DNA from 3 places in the Promicromonospora sp. NPDC057138 genome. Region 1 is predicted to be linked to each of the others. Evidence: predicted binding sites of a transcription regulator. Region 1 holds the regulator's gene; each other region holds the start of a gene.
The links. The regulator HrcA, encoded in region 1, represses chaperone genes, less so after heat shock. The targets are predictions, from matches to a motif close to TTNGCACTCGNNNNNNNCGAGTGCNAA.
Positions count from the first base shown of each region.

Region 2: the regulator HrcA is predicted to act here: its motif matches at 1,639-1,665, upstream of groES (co-chaperone GroES).
Region 3: the regulator HrcA is predicted to act here: its motif matches at 1,571-1,597, upstream of ACFT2C_RS00315 (Hsp20/alpha crystallin family protein).

Region 1 covers NZ_JBHUUX010000007.1:63,948-67,215, forward strand. Annotated here, with positions in the region: gene ACFT2C_RS06940 (hypothetical protein) at 109-291, opposite strand; gene hrcA (heat-inducible transcriptional repressor HrcA) at 666-1,685, shown strand; gene dnaJ (molecular chaperone DnaJ) at 1,726-2,847, shown strand; gene ACFT2C_RS06955 (16S rRNA (uracil(1498)-N(3))-methyltransferase) at 2,858-3,268, shown strand, end outside.
Region 2 covers NZ_JBHUUX010000090.1:2,335-5,602, reverse strand. Annotated here, with positions in the region: gene ACFT2C_RS27065 (glutamate--cysteine ligase) at 1-247, opposite strand, end outside; gene ACFT2C_RS27060 (SAM-dependent methyltransferase) at 244-1,512, opposite strand; gene groES (co-chaperone GroES) at 1,847-2,143, shown strand; gene ACFT2C_RS27050 (WhiB family transcriptional regulator) at 2,249-2,536, opposite strand; gene ACFT2C_RS27045 (MerR family transcriptional regulator) at 2,727-3,268, shown strand, end outside.
Region 3 covers NZ_JBHUUX010000001.1:65,461-68,728, reverse strand. Annotated here, with positions in the region: gene ACFT2C_RS00325 (carbohydrate ABC transporter permease) at 1-373, shown strand, start outside; SAM riboswitch class I at 467-582, shown strand; gene ACFT2C_RS00320 (methylenetetrahydrofolate reductase) at 587-1,531, shown strand; gene ACFT2C_RS00315 (Hsp20/alpha crystallin family protein) at 1,689-2,141, shown strand; gene ACFT2C_RS00310 (N-acetylmuramoyl-L-alanine amidase) at 2,320-3,268, shown strand, end outside.

The DNA of each region.
Region 1 (3,268 bases):
TCATCGTCCCATGCCGGTCCCGTCGTCGTGTCTGTCACTGTGTCGATGGTCGTCGTCTCGGTGGGCATCGTCGCTGGTCAGCATCGTGCTGGACGGCTGGGCGGGCGGTCAGGCGACCCGGGGGCGTGCGGCGTGCGTGGCCCGCTCCGCGGTGCGCTCGGCGCCGCGGCGCTCGGCCGCCTGCCGGCGGACGGTGTCGCGCTGCTCGCGGGCCACCCGCGCCTGCTCGGCCCGGCGGTCGAGGTCCTGCTCGTTCTGGCGGTACTCGGCGTAGCTGGTGAAGCCGAACATGGTGTTCCTCCTGGTCGATGCCGGCCCCTCGCCGGCAGTGGTTCTAGATTCGTCCGTGAGGTAGCCCCGGCGGATCGGGCGGTCGCCGCATCTTTCGGGCCGGTTCTCCGGGGCGGTTCGGGGGCCCCTAAGGCATTGCCCTACTCAGCCCCTCGCGAACGTGTAGGAGGCCTTGGTCACCCGCGTGACCTGCGGGTCCGGTGCGTCCCGTGCGGGCGCGCGACGGGCTGGGCGCGGGTCGGGGACTTGGCCCCTGGCGTGTGCCGCGTAGGATTGGCACTCGGTCGGCGAGAGTGCTGGAGCGAGAGCGCTGGAGAGCGGCCGGAACCCGGGTGCAGGTCCCGGACGTTCTATCTGGGACGGAGGTGAGCGCGGTGAGCGAGGAACGCAGGCTCGATGTCTTGCGAGCGATCGTGGAGGACTATGTCCGGACACGGGAGCCCGTCGGATCGCGCATACTCACCGAGCGGCACAAGCTCGGCGTCTCGCCCGCGACGGTGCGCAACGACATGGCCGCGCTCGAGGAGGCCGGGCTCATCGCCCAGCCGCACACCTCGGCGGGGCGCATCCCCACGGACAAGGGCTACCGCCTGTTCGTGGACCAGCTCGCGGAGGTGCGGCCGCTGACCGTGCCCCAGAAGCGCGCCATCGAGACCTTCCTGTCCGAGGCGGTCGACCTGGACGACGTCGTGGCGCGGGCCGGGCGGCTCATCGCCCAGCTCACGGGCCAGGTCGCCGTCGTGCAGTACCCCTCGCTGCGCCGGTCCGGGCTGCGGCACCTCGAGCTCGTGCCCTCTGCCGAGGGGCGGCTCCTCGTGGTCGTGATCACGGACACGGGACGGGTGGAGCAGCGCTTCCTCGACGTGCCCGTGGGCCTGGACGACGGGACGCTCGGCGAGCTGCGCGCCCGCTTCAACGCCGTCGCCGCGGGCCACCGCCTCACCGAGATCGGCACCGCCTTCGCGCGGGTCACCGAAGCCATGCCCGACGAGCACCGGGCGCTGGCCACCGCAGTGGCCGAGGTCGTCACCGCCGCGCTCGCCGAGGAGAGCGAGGAACGCATAGTGCTGACGGGCCAGGCCAACCTGGCGCGGGCAAGCATGCGGTTCGAACAGGGCCTGCGCCCGGTGCTCGAGGCGCTGGAGGAGCAGGTGGTCCTGCTCGGTCTCCTCACCGACATGACCGACGACGCCGGGGTGGCGGTGAGCATCGGCCACGAGAACCGCATGGCGGGCCTGTCGGAGACCTCCGTCGTCACCTCCGGCTACGGCTCGTCCACCGGCGACACCGTCGCGATCCTGAGCTCGATCGGCCCCACCCGTATGGACTATCCGGGCACCATCGCCGCGGTGCGCGCCGTCGCGCGCTACCTGTCGCGAGTGCTGCCCAGCTGACACCCCCACCTTCCACAATCCTCCCCACAAAGAGAGACCTGTGACCGACTACTACGAGATTCTCGGTGTTCCGCGCGACGCCTCGCCCGAGCAGATCAAGAAGGCCTACCGCAAGCTGGCTCGTGAGCTGCACCCCGACGTGGCGGGTGACGTGGGCGAGGACCGGTTCAAGGACGTCGCGCGCGCGTACGAGGTGCTGTCCAACCCGGACAAGCGCCAGCAGTACGACATGGGCGTGGACCCGACCGCGCCGGGCGGTGGCGCGGGCGGCGGGTTCGGCGCCGGGTTCGGTTTCCAGGACATCTTCGAGACCTTCTTCGGCGGCGGGCAGCCCGCCGGGCCGGTCCCGCGCGCACGGCGCGGCAACGACGCGCTGGTGCGCCTCGACCTCGAGCTCGCCGAGGCCGTCTTCGGCGCCAAGCGCGAGATCCAGGTCGACACCGCGGTGGTCTGCAACACCTGCGGCGGCGACGGCGCGCGGCCGGGCACCTCGGCGCGCACCTGCGACGTCTGCCACGGCCGCGGCTCCGTGCAGCGGGTGGCCCGCTCGTTCCTCGGCCAGGTCATGACGAACCAGCCGTGCTCCGCCTGCGGCGGCTTCGGCACCGTGATCCCCGAGCCGTGCACCGACTGCTCCGGCGAGGGCCGCGTGCGCTCGCGCCGCACCATCTCGGTCAACGTGCCCGCCGGCGTCGACACCGGCACGCGCATCAAGCTTTCCGCGCAGGGCGAGGTGGGCCCCGGTGGTGGCCCCGCCGGCGACCTGTACGTCGAGATCCGCGAGCGCGCGCACGACACGTTCGTCCGCCGCGGCGACGAGCTGCACTGCACCCTCCAGGTGCCGATGACGGCGGCGGCGCTCGGCACCGTGCTCGAGCTCGACACCCTGGACGGGCTCCAGGAGATCGACCTGCGCCCGGGCACGCAGCCCGGCCAGGTGATGACCCTCAAGGGCCTCGGCGTGGGACACCTGCACTCCCCGGGGCGTGGCGACCTCAACGTGCACATCGAGGTCCAGGTGCCCACCGCGCTGGACGAGGAGCAGACCGCCCTCCTGCAGCAGCTCTCGGTGCTGCGCGGCGAGGAGCGGCCCGAGTCGCGGCTCGCGTCGGTCCACGGCGGCGTGTTCTCGCGCCTGCGCGACAAGCTCAGCGGGCGCTGACCGCCGGTCCATGAGCGCGCCAGTCTTTCTCGCGGAGGCGTCCGCCGCCCATCCGTTGTCCGGGTACGCGGCCGGCTCGGTGTACGTGCTCGACGGCGCGGAGGGCCGGCACGCCGGCGTCGTCCAGCGCCGCGGCCCCGGGGAGCGGATCGACGTGGTCGACGGCGCCGGGGTGCGCCTGCGGACCGTCGTCGAGTCCGTCGACGGCGCGGAGGTGCACCTGCGCGTCGACCAGGTCGACGTCGAGCCGGCGCCCGCCGTCGTCATCACGCTGGTCCAGGCCCTCGCCAAGGGCGACCGTGACGAGATGGCGATCGAGGCCGCCACCGAGACCGGGGCGGACGCGATCGTCCCCTGGCAGGCGGACCGCTCGGTCGTCGTATGGCGCGGGGACCGGGCAGCGAAGTCGCGGGCGCGCTGG
Region 2 (3,268 bases), on a different contig from region 1:
AGACGCCGGTGACCAGCTCGACGGTGTTCCTCATGAACTCGCCGGTCACGTGCGGGGGGTAGCCCGTCACGCCGTCCGGCGGGCTCTCCGACGGGCCGACGGCGGCGCCGCGCGCGAGCGCGTCGAGCACCTCCGGTCCCAGCTGGGAAAGATTGGCGCTACCGGACTCGACGAGCCCGATCTCCCACTCGAGACCAACCGTGGAACGTGGGGATTCGCCGAAGCCGAGCCGGGCAGGCGAGCTCATGCGGCTCCCAGTGGTTCGACGACGAGCACCTGTTGGTTGCCTGCCACGCGTGTGAGCACGATCGTCGCCTCCTCGGTCCCGGTGAGCACGAGCTGCTTGCGAAGTTGTTCAGGCACCACGGCGGTGCCTCGCTTCTTGATGGTGATGCGCCCGACGTTCCGGTCCCGCAGGTACGACTTGAGGCGCTTCAGACCGAACGGCATGGTGTCGAGCACGCGGTAGCCGGTGGCGATCGGGGCCTGCGCCCCGGCCGTCTCCGCCGGACGGGCCGGCGGCAGGTCGGCGGGGTCGTCGGTGGTGACGTACGCGATGGTCGGGTCGACCAGCCGCCCGCCGAGCTCGGCGGCGGCCTGGCCCACCAGGCCCGCACGGATGACCGCCCCGTCGGGCTCGTAGAGATACTGCCCGACGGCGCCGACGTCGGGCGTGACGTCGTCGCCCCGCACGGCGCGGCTGAGCGTGTGCTCCTTGCCGTCGTCGTCGGTGAAGGTACGCAGCAAGAGCGCCGAGCGGCCGGGGCCGTCGGGCGCGAGCGGGCCGAACCAGAGGCCGGCCTCGACCACGTCGCCGTTGACGGAGACCCACTGCGTCTCGGCGTCGGCGGGCAGCCCGTCGTGCGCGATGCCCGGGCCCACCTTGATGCCGACGGCGGGCACCGTCTCGCGCAGCGCCCACACGGCGTCGAGCGGGGGTTCGTAGGCGCGCGGGTCGAAGACCCGGCGGCTGCGGCCGCCCGAGCCGCCGCTCACCCGGCGCGCGGGGTCGGCGTAGACGCCCTCGACGCCCTCGGCGCGCAGGTCGAGCGAGAGGCCGTCGGTGTGCCGCACGTCGGCCTCGGGGAAGTGACGCAGGTTCCACTGCGCGATGGCGGCCGTGCACTCGTCGAGGTCGGTCGCCACGACGCGGAGCCCGGTCCCGGCAAAAGCCAGGGAGTCGGCGCCGATGCCGCAGGTCAGGTCGGCGAGCGCGGTGACTCCCGCGTCCAGGTAGCGCCGGGCGTGCAGTGCCGCGACGAGGAGCCGGGTGGCCTGCTCCAGGCCGTCCGCGGTGAAGAGCATCCCGTCGGCGAAGTCGCCGAACTTGGACCGGGCCCGCGCGCGCAGCCGGGACTGGGTCACCACGGCGGCCGCGAGGTCCGGCGCGATGCCCTTGGCGCGTAGGGTCGTCACGGTCTTCATCGCGTGCCGCTCGTCATAGGGCGGCAGGGCGCCAAGCAGGGCCCAGCCGTCTGGGCTGAGCAGTTTGCTCAGAATCGCCGCATCCATGGGAAGATCTTTCCACGTTCGTCCTGGTCGTGACGAGTGACTCGACGCAACCTTGTCGCAGAGATGGCGAGATTCCGGTGTGCGGGCCGCCGATCGGTCGCGCGGGGCGTGAGCAGGTTCACGCGATTGGCACTCGCCTTGACCGAGTGCTAGCGCCGACCTAGATTTGGGGTTGTCCACCGCCGCGGAACCCGGTCCCCGGGGCCCGCGACGGGGGATCCAGACGTTCGTGCCCGCCGGCACCCGCGACGACGGCGGACCGTCGAACGTTCGAGCCCCTTAAGTCCACCACGAAGCAGATCTCTCGATCCGCTCATGAAAGAGGAGGTCCGACGTGTCGGTCCCCATCAAGCCGCTCGAGGACCGGATCGTCGTCAAGGCTCTCGAAGCCGAGACCACGACCGCTTCCGGCCTGGTCATCCCGGACACCGCCAAGGAGAAGCCCCAGGAGGGCGAGGTTCTGGCCGTTGGCCAGGGCCGCATCGACGACAACGGCAACCGTGTGCCGCTGGACGTCGCCGTCGGTGACAAGGTGATCTACTCCAAGTACGGCGGCACCGAGGTCAAGTACGCGGGCGAGGAGTACCTGGTGCTCTCGGCCCGCGACGTCCTCGCCGTGGTCGTGAGCTGACCCCAGCCCACGCCAGGAGATGACGAGGGCCCCGCACCGAAAGGTGCGGGGCCCTTGCCGTTCCCGCTTCCGGCGGGGGAGATCAGGTGGCGTGGGAGATCAGGATCAGGCCGAGACGGACTTGCCCGCGAGGATGGCCGACCGCTCGTCCTCGCTGAGCCCGCCCCAGACGCCGTACGGCTCGCGCACGCGGAGCGACTGCTCGCGGCACTGCATCATCACGGGGCAGGAGCGGCAGATCGCCTTCGCGGCCTCGGCACGCCTGCGGCGGGTCGACCCACGCTCGCCCTCGGGGTGAAAGAACAGCGTGTCGTCCGCGTCGCGGCATGCGCCCTGGTACTGCCATTCCCACAGTTCCATTACCGGACCGGGAAGCCTCGAGATCTCCGTCATGCCGAACAACCTACAAGTTGTGCAGAAGTTGTTCAAGGGGCAGTTTCGAGTCAAGTTGCCCGAAGCGGTTCAGCCGAAGCGCGTCAGCCCTGACCGGTTTTGTTCCGATGTGAACCGAATTCCACCAAGATCGGCGGCACGCCGGGTTTCGCAGTGGCGCAGAGAGGTCCAGGTCGGCAGAATCGAGTCCATGACATCTTCGCGGCCTGCCCAGAACTCGGGCGGGTCACGTACATCCAGCCCCGGACTGGCCGTCGCAGCGGTAGCCAGACGCCTCGGGGTCGCGCCAGCCACCCTTCGCACGTGGGACCGCCGGTACGGGCTCGGCCCATCGGGTCGTACGGCTGGATCGCACCGCCGCTACACGCCGGACGACGTCGCCCGGCTTCTCGTGATGCGCCGGCTCACGCTGGAGGGCGTGGCGCCGGTGGACGCCGCTCGCGCCGCGGTCGAGGCCAGTGAGGCGGAGCTCGAGGTCGCCGCCCGGACCGCCCCCGCGCTGCCCGCCGTGCAGGTCGAGGACGAGTCGGAGGAGGAGTCCGGCGAGCCGGAGTTCGCGGAGAAGTTCCTCGGCACCGTCGAGGCGCCGGACGGGGCGGACGAGCAGGCGGTCGAGGCCGGTCCGGCGTCGGGCGGCGAGCGGTCGGGTGGCGAGCAGCCGGAGGAGCCGCGCGGGCGGGCCCGCCTGCGCGCCCTGCCCGGCGGAGCGACGGGCGGCGATGCCCCCGCGGC
Region 3 (3,268 bases), on a different contig from region 1:
CGCGGTCTGGATCATGCACAGCTTCTTCGCGGGCATCCCGAAGGAGGTCGACGAGGCGGCGCAGCTCGACGGCGCCGGCACGTTCGCCGTCCTGACCAAGATCAACCTGCCGCTCGTGTGGCCCGGCATCGTGACGGCTGTCGTGTTCACGTTCGTCGCGTCCTGGAACGAGTTCGCGGCCTCGCTGGTGCTGCTGTCGACGGCGGGCAACCAGCCGCTGTCCGTGGCGCTGACGAAGTTCGTGGGCCAGTACGAGACGTCGTGGCACTACGTGTTCGGGGTGTCCGTCGTGGCGATCGTGCCCGTCGTGATCCTGTTCATGGCCATCGAGAAGCGGCTGGTGGGCGGCCTGGTGGCGGGGTCGGTGAAGTAGGCGCGGCGGGTACGCGGCGGGCGATGGAACGGGCCGTCTCGGCGACCGGACAGAATCTGTCCCAGTGCTGGACAATCGCTTAACATGGTGGCGATCCCATCCAGAGCGGTCGAGAGTCCTGGCTCCGTGACACCGCAGCAACCTGCCGACTTCCCGCCTCGTAGACGTGGCGCGTGGACGTAAGGTGCTAACGCCAGGTCCGATGGAGCAACCATGGTCGTCGAGGCATACCCGCAGCGCCCCACAGTGTCGTTCGAGCTGATGCCGCCGCGTCGGCCCGACGTCGCGCCCAACTTCTGGGAGACGGCGCAGCGGCTGGTGGCGGCCCAACCCGACTTCGTGTCGGTCACCTACGGCGCCGCCGGGGGTGACCGCGCGACGTCGCGAGAGGTGCTCGCCACGCTGCTGCGCGGCACGCCCGTGCTGCCGGTGGCCCACCTGACCTGCGTGGGCGCGTCCCGCGAGGACGTGTCCGAGGTGATCGACGAGTTCCTCGAGGCCGGCGTGCGGTCGTTCCTCGCACTGCGCGGGGACCCGCCGCGCGACGAGCCGGACTGGTGTCCGCCGTCCGACGGCGTGCGCTCCAGCGTCGACCTGGTCCGCCTGCTCACGCAGGTGGACCAGCGCCGCGTCGCAGCCGACGCCAGCGCCGCCCTGCGGGCGGCGACCCGTCCGCTCACCATCGCCGTCGCGACGTTCCCGGACGGCAACCCGGGCGCCGGCACCACGCGCGACCAGGAGGTGCGGCGGCTCCTGGAGAAGCAGGAGGCCGGCGCGAGCTTCGCGATCACCCAGTTCTTCTACCGCGCGGAGTCCTACACGGGGTTCGTCGAGGCGGCCCGTGCGGCGGGCGTGACCATCCCGATCGTGGCCGGCGTCCTGCCCGCGACGGAGGCCCGCCGGCTGCGCCGCGTCGAGGAGCTGACGGGCGTGGCCGCGCCCGCGGACCTCCTGCGGAAGCTCGACGGGTTCACCGCGCCCGACGGCGGCGTCGACCCCGAGGCACAGCACGAGCACGGCATCGGGTATTCCGCGACGCTCGCGCGAGAGGTGCTCGACGCCGGCGCGCCCGGCGTGCACGTGTACACGTTCAACAAGCACCGCCCGGCCCTGGACCTGCTGGAGCGGGTGGGCCTGACGGGCCGCGCCGCGGCCTAGCCAGCGCTCTATACATTGACTTTCGGCATGTCCGAGGGACTGGAACTCAGCGACGCGGAGCGCGAAAATGATCGTGTAGCCGGACGGCGGTCGGGCCGCCGTCACGCGCGGCGGCCCTGGAGAGGCCAGGGTCGCATCGTCGAGGAGGTGATGCGCGATGGCTACCTATTGGGATCCGTTCCGGGAGATGGACCGGATGCTCAGCTCGTTGGTGACCAGTGCGCGGCAGTCCGGCGGTATGCCGATTGACCTGTTCCGCACGGGTGACCACTACGTGCTGTCCATGGACCTGCCAGGCGTGGACCCGGGCACTATCGACGTGTCGGTCGAGGACCGGACGCTCACGGTCCGGTGCGAGCGCACGCAGCGTTCGGGCGACGACGCGCAGTGGCTGGTCCGCGAGCGGCCCACGGGCACGTTCGCACGGCAGCTCACCATGGGTCGCGGGCTCGCACTCGACAACATCTCGGCCTCGTACACCGATGGTGTCCTGTCGCTGACGATCCCGGTCAGCGAGGAGGCGAAGCCGCGCAAGATCGAGGTGGCGCACGAAGCCGACACGACGATCGAGCAGGGCTCGTCGAAGGGCCACCAGACCATCGAGTCCTGACCCTCGACGCGCTCGCACGTCGCACGCCCAGGTCACTGACGGTGACCTGGGCGTCCGACGTCTGGGGGATCGCGTCCGGGGTATACCCCGGATGTGATGTACCGGCGGCATGCGCGGTCGGCCGATACTACGGATGAAATCGGCCCGTACCAGCGCGACCGAACCGTGGAGGCATACCGTGCACGAACACGTCCCTAGCTCCACCGACCACAGTCACGACGACCACAGTCACCATGACCACGGTCACGACAGCAGCTCCCTCGGGCGGCGCGACCTGCTGCGCGGCGCCGTCGTCCTCGGCATCGGTGCCGCGGGCGCGACGATAGCGGCCCCCGCGGCCGCCGCAGCGACCCCCGCCGCAGTGGTTCCCGCGCGAGCCGCGGGTGCCCGGACGGCGGACGTCCGGACCGCGGACGCCCCGCCGTCCCTGGCGCCCGACCCCGAGGCGCCGGCCGACGCGCCCCCGGGTGCGCTGGCCGGCGTCGCGGTCGCCGCGCCGACCATCGCGAGCTGCAACACCTGGGGCGCCGAGGCCGCCCGGGGCACCATCGACACGGTCTCGACCAACCCGAACAAGATCCTGATCCACCACACGGCGTCGGCGAACGTCACGGACTACTCGCAGGCCGCCGGGTACCAGATCGCGCGCGACATCCAGCAGTGGCACTTCGCGAACGGCTGGGTGGACACCGGCCAGCACCTCACGGTGAGCCGCGGCGGGTACGTCATGGAGGGCCGGCACGGCTCGCTGTCCCGCCTGCAGAACGGCAGCGGCATGGTCGTGGGCGCGCACGCTCCCGGCCAGAACAGCCAGGCCATCGGGATCGAGAACCAGGGCACCTACACGAGCGCAACGCCGCCCGCGCAGCTCTGGAGCCGGCTGGTCGAGCTGTGCGCCTACATCTGTGACCAGTACGGGATCGCGCCGACCCAGATCTACGGCCACCGCGACTACACGGCGACGGCCTGCCCGGGCGACGTCCTCTACTCGATGCTGCCGCAGCTCCGCTCCGAGGTGGCCGCGGCCTTGGCGGGCACGAGCTGGTCGGTCATCGTCGACAACACGTCCTCGGGCTTCGCGGCGGGCGCGTCGTGGCTGACGTCGTCCTTCTCGGCGGAGCGCTACG